One region of the Micromonospora sp. WMMC273 genome, then DNA from elsewhere that is predicted to be linked to it. Evidence: riboswitches for the same ligand, from Rfam matches in the RefSeq annotation. Region 1 holds a riboswitch; each other region holds the start of a gene.
The links. A riboswitch is a leader RNA that binds a small molecule or an ion and turns the genes downstream of it on or off. The one in region 1 is predicted to bind cyclic di-AMP.
Positions count from the first base shown of each region.

Region 1 (4,294 bases):
GTGATCCTGCGCGCCCACCCGTACACCGGCAAGAACCCGGCCTCGGCCCGCCAGCTCGCCCGGCTCACCGAACTGCTCGCCGCCGACCGTGCGAAGACCGGCCGGCCGCACCTGTTCGGCGCCGCCGCGAGCCGCGAGCTGACGCTCACCGAGTGCGTCAACCGCGCCGACGCGCTGGTCTCCGACGTCTCCGGGGTCATCTCCGACTGGCTCTACTCCGGCAAGCCGTACGCGGTCACCGACACCGGCGCCGACGGCGAGCACTTCGTCGAGCGGTTCCCGCTCGCGGCGTCCGGCTACGTGCTGCGGCGCGACATGTCAAACGTGGACGAGGTGCTCACCGACCTGCTGGACGCCGACCCGAAGGCGGCACAGCGCTGGGCGGCGCGTACCCGCTACCTGGGCGACTTCCCCGCCGACGCCTACGCCGAGGCGTTCCTCTCCGCCGCCCGCCGGCAACTGGAACCCGACTGGGCGGTCCCGGGGCCGCGCGCGGCCCGCTAGAAGCGCGAGCCGGCCCGTCGCGGGCCGGCTCGCCCGTTCAGAGGTACGGGTCGAGCAGGGCGAGCACCGCCTCCGGGTCCTCGACGTGCGCGTTGTGGCCCAGTCCCGGCAGCGTCGCCACCGGCACGCCCAGCTCCTTGAGCTGCGCGTCGGTCACCATCGGATCCGCCTCGCCGCGGGCCAGCAGCACCGGTACACCGGTGGCCGCCAGCAGCACCGGCAGCCGGGGCTCCCCGACCGCGAACGCGGCCGGGTCCATCGCGAGCCGCCAGCGGCCGTCCTCCCGCCGCAATCCCGCGTCCACCACCGGGTGGTCCGGGGCGAACAGCCCGGCGAGCCCTGATACCCGCAGGTAGCGCCGGGCCGCCTCGTCCCGGGTGGCGAACCAGGTGACCGGCCGGGCGGCCAGTTCCGCCGACTTCGCCAGCTCGGCCGGCGACCAGACCGCCTTGATGCCGAGCCCGACCACCGCGTCGACCGGGAGCCCGCGCTGCCGGGCCGCGAGCGCCAGCGCCACCACCCCGCCGAGCGAGTGCCCGAGCAGCACCAGCCGGTCGTCGGGGCCGAGCCGCACTGGCCCGAGCCCGTCCACCACGCGCTGGGCCAGCGCCTCGAACGAGTAGCCGGGCAGCGGCGGTGACCAGCCGTGACCGGCCAGGTCGGGGGCGAGCCAGCGGCCGGGCCAGCGGCGTTCCAGCAGCGGCGCCCAGGGTAGCCACACCTCGCCGGTGGCACCCATGCCGTGCAGGAGAATCAGGTGCCGCTTCCCCGTCGCATCGCTCATTGGCGCAGTCTGCCACCGCCCGCCCCGGACACGCGAGACCGAACCCCGCCGACCCCCTCGCTGCGGCTCCGGCCGCCCACACGCCGCCCTCACCCTCGATCTTGGAGTTGTGGCACCTTCCATAGCGGGCGAGCCGGGCATACTGGGTGCCACAAGTCCAAGACCGGCGCGCCAAGACGGCGTGAGGGCGGGGGCGGGACGAGGAAGGCCGGCGCCCCGGGTGGGGTGCCGGCCTTCGGGTGTGCGGGACGGTCAGGCGGAGTAGCCGCGGCTGGCGATCCAGTGCGCCAGGTCGATCGTGGTGACCCAGTACGACGGCAGCGACGGGTCGGCCGAGTCGGCGATCCGCACGGTCCGGCCGTCGTCCTTGTAGCCGACCACGGCGACGTAGTGGCCGCCCGGGAACGAGTGCCAGCCGCCGTTGGTGTCGGTGGCCGTACCGGCGACGTTCGCGACGACCCCGCGGCCGTTGCTGATCGCCTCGACCACGTCGGCCTGGAGGCGGTCCATCTGGGCCGGGGTGGCCGAGCCGGGAATCATGCGGGTCCGGTACGGGTTGCCCTTGACCTGCTGGTTGAGCACCCGGGTGGTGTCCTCGGCGGAGTTGGTGCCCATCTCGGTGGTGCCGAGAGGACCGGCGAGCGCGTCCTGGCTGCGCTCGATGCCGGCGGCGCTGAGCGCGTTGCGCACGGCGGCCGGGCCGCAGTAGAAGTAGTTGATCTGCGCCTGGTAGTCGTAGTCGAGCGACTTGCTCGACGGCGGCTTCGGCTTGGCCTTGGGCGTGGTGTCCGGGTCCGCCGTGGCCTTCGCGGACGGGGAGGCGCTCGGCGACGCGCTGGGCGCGGCGGAGGCGCTGGGCGGTACGGCGATGCGGGCCTCGCCGCGGCTGGCGGGCTGCTCGCCGAGACGGGCGGAGCCGAGGTCGGCGACCGCGGCGGTGTTCTCCTGGACCGGGGCGTCGTCACCGGCGGTGGCGACGGTTCCGGCACCGGCGGCCAGCACGAGCGCGGCGGCCGATCCGGCGATGATCTGGTACGGGCGTTCGGTGACGATCCGTCGCAGCTGACGCTTCAGGTGGTGCTTCACGAAATCCTCCACGGGGCGTGAGCGGCGCACGCCGGCCCGGCACGCGGAGGAACTCACACGTGCTGGCGGGGCCGGATGGCCGGGGGATCGGGAACGCCCGTGATGCCGGGCGCCCAGGGGGCGGTTGCCGGTCGCGCGTCAGGCGCGCGCGGGCACCGCTTCGCCGTGGAGGCGGGGGGACGATCGAGGGGTGGGCAAGAGGGGTTGCTCCTTCCGTGGCCGCCGACCGGGTTAGCTGACGGATTCGGGCGGGAAGTACGCCCTACCGCGGGCCGTGGGCCCGCGGATTCACCCCGATGGTGCTCATGGGTCCCCGGTTCGTGGAACACGATTAGGCGGGTCGGTGCGGCGTCGCCGTCGGCGATCGATTACCGCATCGGACGCGCCGACACTACCGGTGGGTATGTCCCATGCCAAGCGCTCCCACCTGCGTAAACGTGATCCGCGGTAACGGATTTCGGAACACCCGGTTACTGACTTCGCTCAATGGGACAAGCAGTTTCGACGGCGCCCGGCGGCGGAAAGCGGACAGACGGCGAGCACCCGACCGGCAATCGCGGGACTCGATGACCCGTTCTGCGCCCGGCGCCCGTTTCGGCGGCCCGGGTGACCGGGCTCACCATATTCCGGGTAACGATTCGGTCGAGACGGTCGTCTCAGCCGACCCGGGCCGGGCGCCAGCGGGCGTTGCGGACCGTCGCGGCCACCGGCACGGCGCTCGCCGTCGCGCTCCGGTACGCCGGGGCGGGCCGCAGCGCGGCGGTGGCCGCGTACGCCTCGGCGGCGAGCGTCCGGGCGGCCTCGGCGGCCAGTTCCGCGTCCCGCCAGGCCGTCCGCTCCCGCGCGGCGGCGCTCTCCCATCCGGCCCGGCGCCCGTCCCGGACGGTGCGGGCCAGCAGGATCTCCTGCTCGGCCGGGTGCCGGCGGGGATCCCATCCGTTGCGGCGGGCCAGCACGTTGGCGAGCTGACGGGCGGTCAGGTCGCCCCGCCAGTGCGCCGTCATGGCGGCGTGGTGCAGCCAGCGCTCCCGGGCCGCGTACTCGGCGGGGGTGCGCGGCGTGCGCGGGGCGGGCAGCGCGGCGGCACCGGCGAGGCGGCGGGCGGCGGCGTCCGCCTCGTCGTACGCGGTCCAGGCCCGGTCCGCCTCGTCCTGCGCGGCCAGCCACCGCTCCCGGCGGCGACGGGCCGTCTGGGCGGCTCCGGCGGCGGCCACCGCGACCTCCTCGGCGTACCGGATCAGGTCGTCGCGGCGGGCGGCGTCGGCGTCGGCCGGTTCGGGGGCGGCCTCCGGCACGGGGTCGCGTTCGGGCCGGGCGACGAGGGCGGCGAGCAGGCCGAGGGCGAGCAGCAGGAGGAAGGACCAGATGGCGGCGGCCTCGGGCACGGAGGTGAGGAAGTGGTACAGAGCGGTCTGGGACATGGTCGGCACCTCACGGGAAGGACCTGGCGGGAGGACCCGCACGACCTCGCCGGGGCGGGCCGGTGGCCGCCGGGGCGGGTGCGGGGATGACGTGCGAGTGGGTGCGGAGGACGGGCGCGGCCCGTGAGCGGGTCAGCGGGCGGGCGGGGCCCGCGGGCCGGCCGGTGCGGCGGCCCGTCCGGCCGGGACCGGCTGCGGTGCGGCCGGGGCGGCTGCCCGGGGCGCGGGCGCCGGCACCCCGGCGGGGATGGTCTGCCGCTCGGCCACGCGGTCGGCTTCCGGCCGCGCGGTGGTCGAGGCGCCCGCGACCGGGTACGCCGGGACGGCGGCAGCCGGGGCCGGGGCGGCAGCAGCGACACCGGACGGCAGCGTGGCGGCGCCGAACGAGAAGGCGACGACCACGGCGAGACTGGCGAGCATCCGGGCGGTCCAGCGCGCCACCCACCACACGGGGCAGGTGAGCGCGATCGGAAGCACGGGTACAAATTACCGCCGATCC
Region 1 covers NZ_JAPZBE010000001.1:1,621,626-1,625,919, reverse strand. The annotation lists gene O7611_RS07810 (CDP-glycerol glycerophosphotransferase family protein) at 1-504, shown strand, start outside; gene O7611_RS07805 (alpha/beta fold hydrolase) at 542-1,288, opposite strand; gene O7611_RS07800 (C39 family peptidase) at 1,541-2,374, opposite strand; cyclic di-AMP (ydaO/yuaA leader) riboswitch at 2,580-2,722, opposite strand; gene O7611_RS07795 (hypothetical protein) at 3,031-3,795, opposite strand; gene O7611_RS07790 (hypothetical protein) at 3,928-4,272, opposite strand.

Region 2 (4,294 bases), 4.6 Mb from region 1:
TGGTGTCCGGCGTACCGTCCGGGCGCAGCCCGAGGTCATTGACGAGCGGGGCGTCCGGGCTCGGCGCGGTCCGCAGGATCACCGCGGAGGAGCCGCGCGACGGGCACGGCTCGGCCGGCGGCCGGGGCGTCGGGACACCGGGCGGCTGCTGGTTGCAGCCGGTGAACGCCGGCCGGTTGGTGGCGAAGTCCGGGTCGATGGTGACCAGGCCGGTACGGGGCGTGCCGGTGCTGCGGAACGGCGCCTTCATCAGGTCGAAGTAGTGCGACCAGTCCCAGTACGGTCCCGGGTCCCAGTGCATGCCGCCCACGTTGGCGGCGGTGATGCCGGGCACGTTGTCGTGGCCGATGATGTGCTGCCGGTCCATCGGGATGCCGAGCTTGAGCGCCAGGTGCCGCACCAGCTTGGCGGAGGTGCGGTACATCGCCTCGGTGTACCAGGTGCCCTGACCGGCGAAGCCCTCGTGCTCCAGGCCGATGGACTTGGCGTTGACGTACCAGTTGCCGGCGTGCCAGCCCACGTCCTTGGTCTTGATGTGCTGGGCGATGTAGCCGTCCACCGAGCGCAGCGTGTAGTGCCAGCCCAGGTAGTCGGCCCGCTTCACCAGGTCGACGCTCGGGCCGAAGTAGCCCTCGGTGTCGTGGATGACGATGTACTCGATCTTCTGCTGCTTCGGCCGGTCGCCCAGGTCGTGGTTGCCGTAGTCGCCCGGGTCGTCGCTGAGCTGCTCGTACGGCGCGGGGATCCACTCGCAGGCCAGCCGTACCGGGCACTCCAGCCCGTCCGGCCGCTCGGCGTTGCGCAGGCCGAGGCGGGCCAGCCGGGAGCGGTCCGGCTGCGCGGCGGTGGCGGCGAGCGTGACCCGCTGGCCGTCGTCGGTGGTGCGGCTGGCGCCCTGGCCGAGCTGGTCGTAGACCTCGTCGGCGAAGGCCGCCGCGGCGTCCGAGGTGTCCGCGCCGGAGTACCGGGCCACCGCGCCGTACCAGGCCGCCGGGTCGGTGCCGGCGCCGACCGGCCCACCCAGAGCCTTCTGGTACGACGCCAGCAGCGCCGCGCCACCGCGGATGTTCGCGGCCGGGTCGGTGCGCAGCGTGCCCGCGTCGAGCCCGGTGAGCGCGGCGGCGGCGTCGAGCGTCTGGAGCGAGGCGGGCGGCAGCGGGGTCTCCCGCTCCGGCGCGGCGGCGGTGGCCGGGTCGAGCTTCAGCGGCCGGGAGTCGTCGCCGCGCGGGTCCTCGTCCTCGTCGACGTGGGCGCTGCCCGGCATGGCGAGGATGTGCGCGGCGTCGGTCAGGTGCATCGGGCCGTAGCCGCCGCTCGTGCTCGGCTGCCCGGGGTGGGTGTCCCAGCGGGACTCCAGATAGGAGACACCGAGCAGCACGTTCTGCGGCACGCCGTACTCGGCCGCCGCGGCGGCGTATTGTTGTTGCCTGTCGCTCGCGGGCGCGGACGTGTCCGGCGCGGCGGTCACCGGGCCGGTCGTCGCCAGCGCGGTGGCTGTCGCCACTGCGGCGGCGAGCAGTATCCGTCTGCCCGACGGCGGGGCGGAGAGGTGCATCGAACCTCCTGGACAGGGATGGGTGTCACTGCGTCTCCACCCTCACTCCGCACACCCGCGGGGGTCAATACCTTTCCAGCGAGTAATCAGCCTTGAAAGAAAATTTCACCTCCGCTCCGGGTGCGGCCCTTCATCGCGTACGGAGTGTCACGTCGCTGGAAGTTGCGGATCGATAACGGTGGTCCTTACTCTGGTGAATCGTCGGCCGCACGTCTCACCGTCCAACCCGGTCGGTGACGGTCCGACACCGCCGAGTCGCCTCCGGGCGAGCCGGGGAACCAGGTACCTGGGGTGAATCCGCAGCGATGCGGTAGGGCGGCTCCCTTCCCGCCCGAATCCGTCAGCTAACCCGGTAGGCGGTACGGAAGAAGGAGTACGGACGCCCGGTGGCACTCCATGCCCCGCGGCCGTCGTCGAACCGGTCCACCGACCGGTCCAGCGTCGCGCCGCGTTCCCGCTGGTCCCGCTTCACCACCGCCCTCGCCGCGCTGGTCGGCACCGCAGTCGTTCTGACCGGCGGCGCCACTGCGGCACACGCCGAACCCTCGGTCGCCGAGATCGAGGCCCAGATCGACCGCGACTGGAACAAGCTCGAACCGGTCATCGAACAGGTCAACGCCGTACGCGAGCAGCTCGCCGCGCGGCGCAAGCAGGCCGACGCGCTCGGCCGGCAGATCGCACCCCTCCAGGCCCGGGTGGACGCCGCGCTCGGTCAGGTCGGCGGACTCGCCGCCGACGCCTACAAGGGCGACAACCTCTCCACAGTGAACGCGCTGCTGGGCAGCCGCTCACCCGGTGACCTGGTCACCGGCCTGGAACTGCTGGACCGCTTCGCGCACCGCCAGCACGAGCAGGTGCGCTCCGTCGCCGCGCTGCGCGACGAACTGGCGGCGAAGAAGAAGCCGCTGGACGAGATGATCGCCGGGCTGGCCCGTACCGAGGCCCAGCTCGCGGCGAAGAAGAAGCAGATCGACGCCGAGATCGCCAAGCTGGAGAAGCTGCGGCTCAAGGTGTACGGCAAGGGCGGCGGCGGCCCGCTGCGCCCGGCGCCGTGCCCGGCCGGCTACCCCGGCGGCCCGGCCGGGGCGGCGGTCAAGTTCGCCTGCGCCCAGATCGGCAAGATCTATGTCTGGGGCGCGGCCGGGCCCGACCACTTCGACTGCTCGGGCCTCACCTTGGCGGCCTGGGCCAAGGGCGGGGTCTCGCTGCCGCACAGCGCGCGCCAGCAGCACGGCGTGACGAAGCGGATCAGCCGCGCCGAGCTGCGCGCCGGTGACCTCGTCTTCTACTACAGCGACCTGCACCACGTGGCGATGTACGTGGGCGACGGCTGGGTGGTGCACGCCTCCCAGTCCGGCAAGCCCATCACCATGAAGCGGGTCGACGACGGCGACATCAACAGCTACGGCCGTCCCGGCTGAGGTCGTGGCCCGGGGCTCCGCCGGTGACGGCGGGGCCCCGGCCGTGCCGTCAGCGCGTCGGCCAGGTGCGCCAGCTCTGCCAGGACCGGCTCGGCGTCGGACCGCGCTGCCCCTGGTAACGCGAGCCGTAGACGGCCGAGCCGTACGGGTGCTCGGCCGGCGAGGAGAGCCGGAAGATGCAGAGCTGGCCGATCTTCATGCCCGGCCAGAGCGTGATCGGCAGGTTCGCCACGTTCGACAGCTCCAGCGTGACGTGACCGGAGAAGCCGGGGTCGATGAAACCGGCTGTCGAGTGGGTCAGCAGCCCCAGCCGCCCCAGGCTCGACTTGCCCTCCAGCCGGCCCGCGAGCTGGTCGCCCAGCGAGATCACCTCGAGCGTGGAGGCGAGCACGAACTCGCCCGGGTGCAGCACGAACGGCTGGCCCTCGGGCACCTCCACCATCGAGGTCAGGTCGTCCTGCTGGACCGACGGGTCGATGTGCGTGTAGAGGTGGTTGTTGAAGACCCGGAACAGCCGGTCCAGGCGTACGTCGATGCTCGACGGCTGCACCAGCGTGGGCTCGAAGGGCTCCAGCGCGAGCGTGCCGGCCTTGATCTCGGAGATCAGGTCGCGGTCGGAGAGCAGCATCGGAACACCATAGCGACCGGTACGGGTGACCTGCGTGTCGCACTACATCTTCGTACACGTGTTCGATAGAGTGTCCACATGGCTTCCTGGTCCGAATTCGCCGCCGACGAGCCCCGCCTCGCCGACGAGATCCGCCTCCTGATGCAGCAGTACGGGCCGGGCTTCGGCTACCTCGCCACGGTCCGCGCCGACGGTGGCCCCCGCGTCCACCCGGTCTCCCCGGTGATCACCGCCGACGGTCTCTGGTGTTTCGTCATCGACTCGCCGAAGCGGCGCGACCTCGAACGCGACGGCCGCTACGCGCTGCACTCGTTCCCGCCGGAGGAGAGCGACGACGAGGCGTACATCGCGGGGCGCGCGCGGCCGGTGACCGACCCGGCCACCGTGACGCGGCTGGCCCGGATCGCCCGCGCGTCGCCGCAGGGCGACTGGCGGCTGTTCGAGTTCACCGTCGAGGTGGCGATGCTGACCCGGCGCGACCCGGTGGCCCAGCCCGGCGCCGCCCCGCCGCAGGTGCGGGTCTGGCTCGACCCGCGCGGAGCCGAACCGGCCCGGCGGGAGCGGGTGGCCGCCGAGGGTCGGCGCGGGCGGCACGGCTTCGACACCCGCCGCCCGGCCGCCTGACCCCGACCCCGAAACGACCGGTGCCGGCCCCGTCCGAGGACAGGGCCGGCACCGGTACGTGGTACG
Region 2 covers NZ_JAPZBE010000001.1:6,231,690-6,235,983, forward strand. The annotation lists gene O7611_RS28990 (N-acetylmuramoyl-L-alanine amidase) at 1-1,555, opposite strand, end outside; cyclic di-AMP (ydaO/yuaA leader) riboswitch at 1,794-1,928, shown strand; gene O7611_RS28995 (C40 family peptidase) at 1,942-2,976, shown strand; gene dcd (dCTP deaminase) at 3,026-3,604, opposite strand; gene O7611_RS29005 (pyridoxamine 5'-phosphate oxidase family protein) at 3,683-4,228, shown strand.
Region 2: linked by a shared signal. The riboswitch ahead of O7611_RS28995 (C40 family peptidase) and the one ahead of O7611_RS07800 (C39 family peptidase) in region 1 are both predicted to bind cyclic di-AMP.

Region 3 (4,294 bases), 1.5 Mb from region 1:
ACGGACGAGAAAAAGGGCCGCCCTCGGGCGGCCCTTTTTCGTGGTGCCCGGATCAGAGCAGCGACATGTGGACGTGGTCGGTGTGGTTCGACGGCCCGCTGTACGAACTCCAGCCGGTGGCCGGGAACCAGATCTGCCGGTTCCAGATGACGTAGTAGATGCCCAGCCGGTCGGCGTTGCGGATGAGGAACGCGGCCACCTCGTTGCCGTACCGGCGGGTGTCGTTGTTGTGCCAGGGCGCGAAGCCGCTGTTCTGGAGCGACCAGTCGCACGCCTTGCCCTTGGGGTGCTCCCACGGCCCGCCGGGCCGGTAGCAGCCCACGAAGCGCTTGAAGCCGGCGCGCCGGACCTCCTTGTACGCGTGCAGCGTGCGCGGCGTGACGCAGCCCGAGGTGGTCGGGTCGTCCTCGCTGCACGACTCGGCCTTCCACCCGCCGTCGGAAGTGCGGCCGGGAGCGATCTTGGCGACCGGTGAGGTGGCGGAGACCAGGCCGCCGGTGAAGCCGAGACCGCCGACGAGCTTCAGTGCGCGCTCGGCCTGCACCTTCTCGCGCTCCATCGCGTTCTTCTGCTTCTCCTGCTCACGCACCTCGGCGTCGAGCGCGATCTTGGCCTGCTCGGCGCGGGTCTTGACCGCGTTGATGGCGGCCAGGCGCTGCGCGTTGAGGAGGTTCAGCTCGTCCAGGGCGTTGACCCGGCGGACGAACGAGTCGGGGGAGTTGCTCTCCAACAGCATCGCCATCGCACCCATCCGGCCGGTCCGGTAGGACTGGGCGGCGAGCTGGTTGACCTGCGGGCTGAGCGCGTCGAGTTCGGCCTGTGCCGTCTTCACCTCGGCCGCCAGCCGCCGCTGGCGGTCCTGGGACTTGGCGAGCTTCGCCTTGGCCTGGAGGAAGTTCCGGTTGGCGGAGTCGATCGCCTCGGTGATGAGTGGCGGATCGCCGTCCTCCTCGTGGCCCGAGGGGGTGCCGGGGGCCGCCGCGGCGGGGGCCGCGGTCGCCGGGTTCGGGCCGGCCAGCACTGCTAGCGAGGCCAGCACGGCCACCACGGGTGTCAGCCAGCGGCGCAGGGGTGCCGTCACAGTGTTCCCTTCCGTCGGCCGCCGACCGGGTTAGCTGACGGGTTCGGGACGGAAGTGGCCCCTACCGCTGTCGCGGATTCACCCCATGTACCTGGTTCCCCGGTTCGCCCGTGGGCGATTGGGCGGCGGCACCGCTGGCGCCGGTGCGCGCCTTCGGCGGTGACCGGCAGCGAGGTTACCTGACAGCACTCGTGAGGATCTACGTCCGGAAGCCGACCAATAGCGAGATTTCGCCGTGGCACACCGTGACCAGCGTCGCGTTTAGATTCGATGGTCACGCTGCGGAGTGTCACCATGCGGCCTCCGTACTCTTCCCGCCGCCGAGCGCCTCCAGTGCGTCGTCCCGTCCGGCCGGCGGCCGGGGCGCGGCGGGCGCCGGCTCCGCGCCGGGCGAGCGCCGCCCGGCGGTGGTCACGATCGCGGCCAGTCCGGTCGTCAGCGGTACGGCGGCGATCAGGCCGAGCGTCGCCACCGCGCTGCGGACGATCTCCTGGGCGAGGAACTCACTGGTGAGGATCTCGCTCACCGGGCGGGAGTCGGCGACCAGGAGGAGCAGCAGCGGCAGTGAGGCGCCCGCGTACGCCAGCACGATGGTGTTGACGGTGGACGCGATGTGGGCCCGGCCGACCCGGGTCGCGGCCCGGTAGAGCTGCCGCCGGGACAGTCCGGGGTTGGCGTGCGCCAGTTCGGTGACGGTGGCCGCCTGGGTGACCGTGACGTCGTCCAGCACGCCCAGCGAGCCGATGATGATGCTGGCCAGAAGCAGTCCGTGCAGGTCCACGCCGCCCTGGAACATGGACAGCGTGGTGGCGTCCTCGCTGCCGAAGCCGGTCAGGTGGGTGGCGGACGTGGCGAGCAGGCCGAGCACGCCGGTGACCACCAGGCTGCCGAGCGTGCCGAGCACCGCGACGGACGTCTGTGCGGTGATCCCGTGGGTCAGGTAGAGCACCACGAACATGATCAACGCGGCGCCGACGATCGCGACGAGCAGCGGCGGCTGGCCGGCGCCGATACCAGGCAGCACGAAGCCGAGCAGGATGGCGAAGCTGGCCACCAGGCCGCCGAGCGCGGCGAGCCCGCGCCACCGGCCGAACGCCACGATCGCGGCGGCGAACAGCACCATCAGCCAGATCAGCGGCGTACCGCGCTGGTGCTCGGCGATGTTGTAGGACTTCACCGCCGGGTCGGCCGGGTCGGTCAGTTCGACCAGGACGACCTCGTCGCCGACCGCGACCCGGGGCGCGCCCGGCCCGGCCGGGATCGGCGTCTCGACCTGCCGGCCCGCGTCCGGGCCCTGCTCGGCGGTGACCGTCACCGTGCCGCACGGGCCACCGCCGCCCTCCGGGGCCTCCGGCGTCGGCGGGCAGGGCTCGGTGACCACCCGGGTCACCGTGCCGTGGTAGCGGGGGACGTCCGCGCCGCCGACCGGCTCCCGGTCCTGCCGGGGCCAGAGCACCAGCGCCGCGATCACGGTGAGCGCGAACAGCGGCACCACCACGGCGACGAGCAGCCGTCGTACGCCCGGCGGCGCGGCGGGTGCGGGGCGGGTGTGGTCGGCACCCATGAGGTCTCTCCCAACGGTCGCGGCGACGCCTGGTCCGCCGGACCGGTCTGGTCACCCGGCCGGGGCGGACGTGTCGACCACGTCCGGGTCGTCGCCCGCACATGGTAGGCAGCCCGGCCGTCCGGTCCCGCACACCGTGGCCGTTGACGCTCGCCCCGCGTGGTCAGGCCAGGCCGGCCCGGCGTCGCCGGTACTCGTCCTCGTCGATCTCGCCACGGGCGTACCGCTCGTCCAGGATGCGCCGCGCCGTCGTCGGGCCCAGGTACTGCGGGCCGGTCCACCGCACGGCCGCCCAGACGAGCCCCGCCAGCACGGCGAGCACCAGCAGGGGCCAGATCCACATCCAGCCCATCATCGGGCTCTGCCACATCATCGGGCCGCCCTCCGTCCGTCACCGCGGGTCCGCCGGGCCGGCCTGCCCGCCACGTCGACGGTACGTCCGCCCGGGTGCGCCGGCACGGGTCGATGTGCCCTGGTCCGAGGGTCGGAGGTCCCCGCTCAGCCGCGCTTCATCAGGCGGCCGACGGCGGCCATCATCTCGGTCGCCATCTCGTCGGCCCGGCCCTCGGCGGCGCCCTCGTGCATGCAGTGCCGGGCGTGGCCGTCGAGTAGACCCAGGCCGACCTTGTCCAGCGCCGCCTGGATGGCCGAGATCTGGGTCAGCACGTCGATGCAGTAACGGTCGTCCTCGACCATCTTCTCGATGCCACGGACCTGGCCCTCGATCCGGCGGAGCCGGGCGAGGAGTTGGTCCTTGCTGGCGGTGTAGCCCCGGGTCGGGCTGGACGGCGCGGTCATGAAACCGAGGATAGCGTACCCCTCGGGGGTATGCTAACGTTCCGAACGTACCCCTGGGGGGTATCAGATCGGAGGGCGAGATGGAGACCACCTACCAGGTGAGCGGCATGACCTGCGGGCACTGCGTCAACTCGGTGAGCACCGAGCTGAGCGCACTTCCGGGCGTCACCGACGTCCAGGTCGACCTGGCCGGCGGCCGGGTCACCGTCACCAGTCAGAACCCGCTGGACGTGGACGCGGTCCGCGCGGCGGTCGACGAGGCCGGCTACGACCTCGTCGGTGCGTGACGGGTCCGACGACCCGTAGAAACCGAGGAGACACCATGAACACGGCGACGAAGCTCAGCGGCTTCGCCCTCGGCCTCGTGGCGGTGTTCGGCGCGGCGTACGGGATCGGCAACCTGGCCGATCCCGTCGCCCCGGCCGCCGAGACCCGACACGACGACACCGACAGCGAACACGGGGCCGGCGACACCGGCCACGGTGACGAGAGCGGCGCCTCCGCGCACCTGCCCGGCGGGCTGCTCGTCTCCGAGCGTGGCTACACGTTCCAGCCCGCCGACGCCCCGGCCGGGCAGTTCGCCTTCCGGATCACCGGCCCGGACGGTACGCCGGTCACCCGCTTCGAGGTGGCCCACGACAAGCGCATGCACCTGATCGTCGCCCGCCGGGACCTGTCCGGGTTCCGGCACGTCCACCCGGAGATGGCCGGCGACGGCACCTGGCGGGTCGCCTCACCGCTCGGCGGCCCCGGCGTCTGGCGGGCGTTCGCCGACTTCACCCCCGAAGGCGGCGAGCCGCTGACGCTCGGCCTGGACGTCACGGTCCCCGGCGAGCTGACCGCCCGGCCGT
Region 3 covers NZ_JAPZBE010000001.1:153,430-157,723, forward strand. The annotation lists gene O7611_RS00810 (coiled-coil domain-containing protein) at 53-1,081, opposite strand; cyclic di-AMP (ydaO/yuaA leader) riboswitch at 1,086-1,216, opposite strand; gene O7611_RS00815 (YibE/F family protein) at 1,371-2,645, opposite strand; gene O7611_RS00820 (SHOCT domain-containing protein) at 2,809-2,988, opposite strand; gene O7611_RS00825 (metal-sensitive transcriptional regulator) at 3,144-3,443, opposite strand; gene O7611_RS00830 (heavy-metal-associated domain-containing protein) at 3,524-3,730, shown strand; gene O7611_RS00835 (hypothetical protein) at 3,766-4,294, shown strand, end outside.
Region 3: linked by a shared signal. The riboswitch ahead of O7611_RS00810 (coiled-coil domain-containing protein) and the one ahead of O7611_RS07800 (C39 family peptidase) in region 1 are both predicted to bind cyclic di-AMP.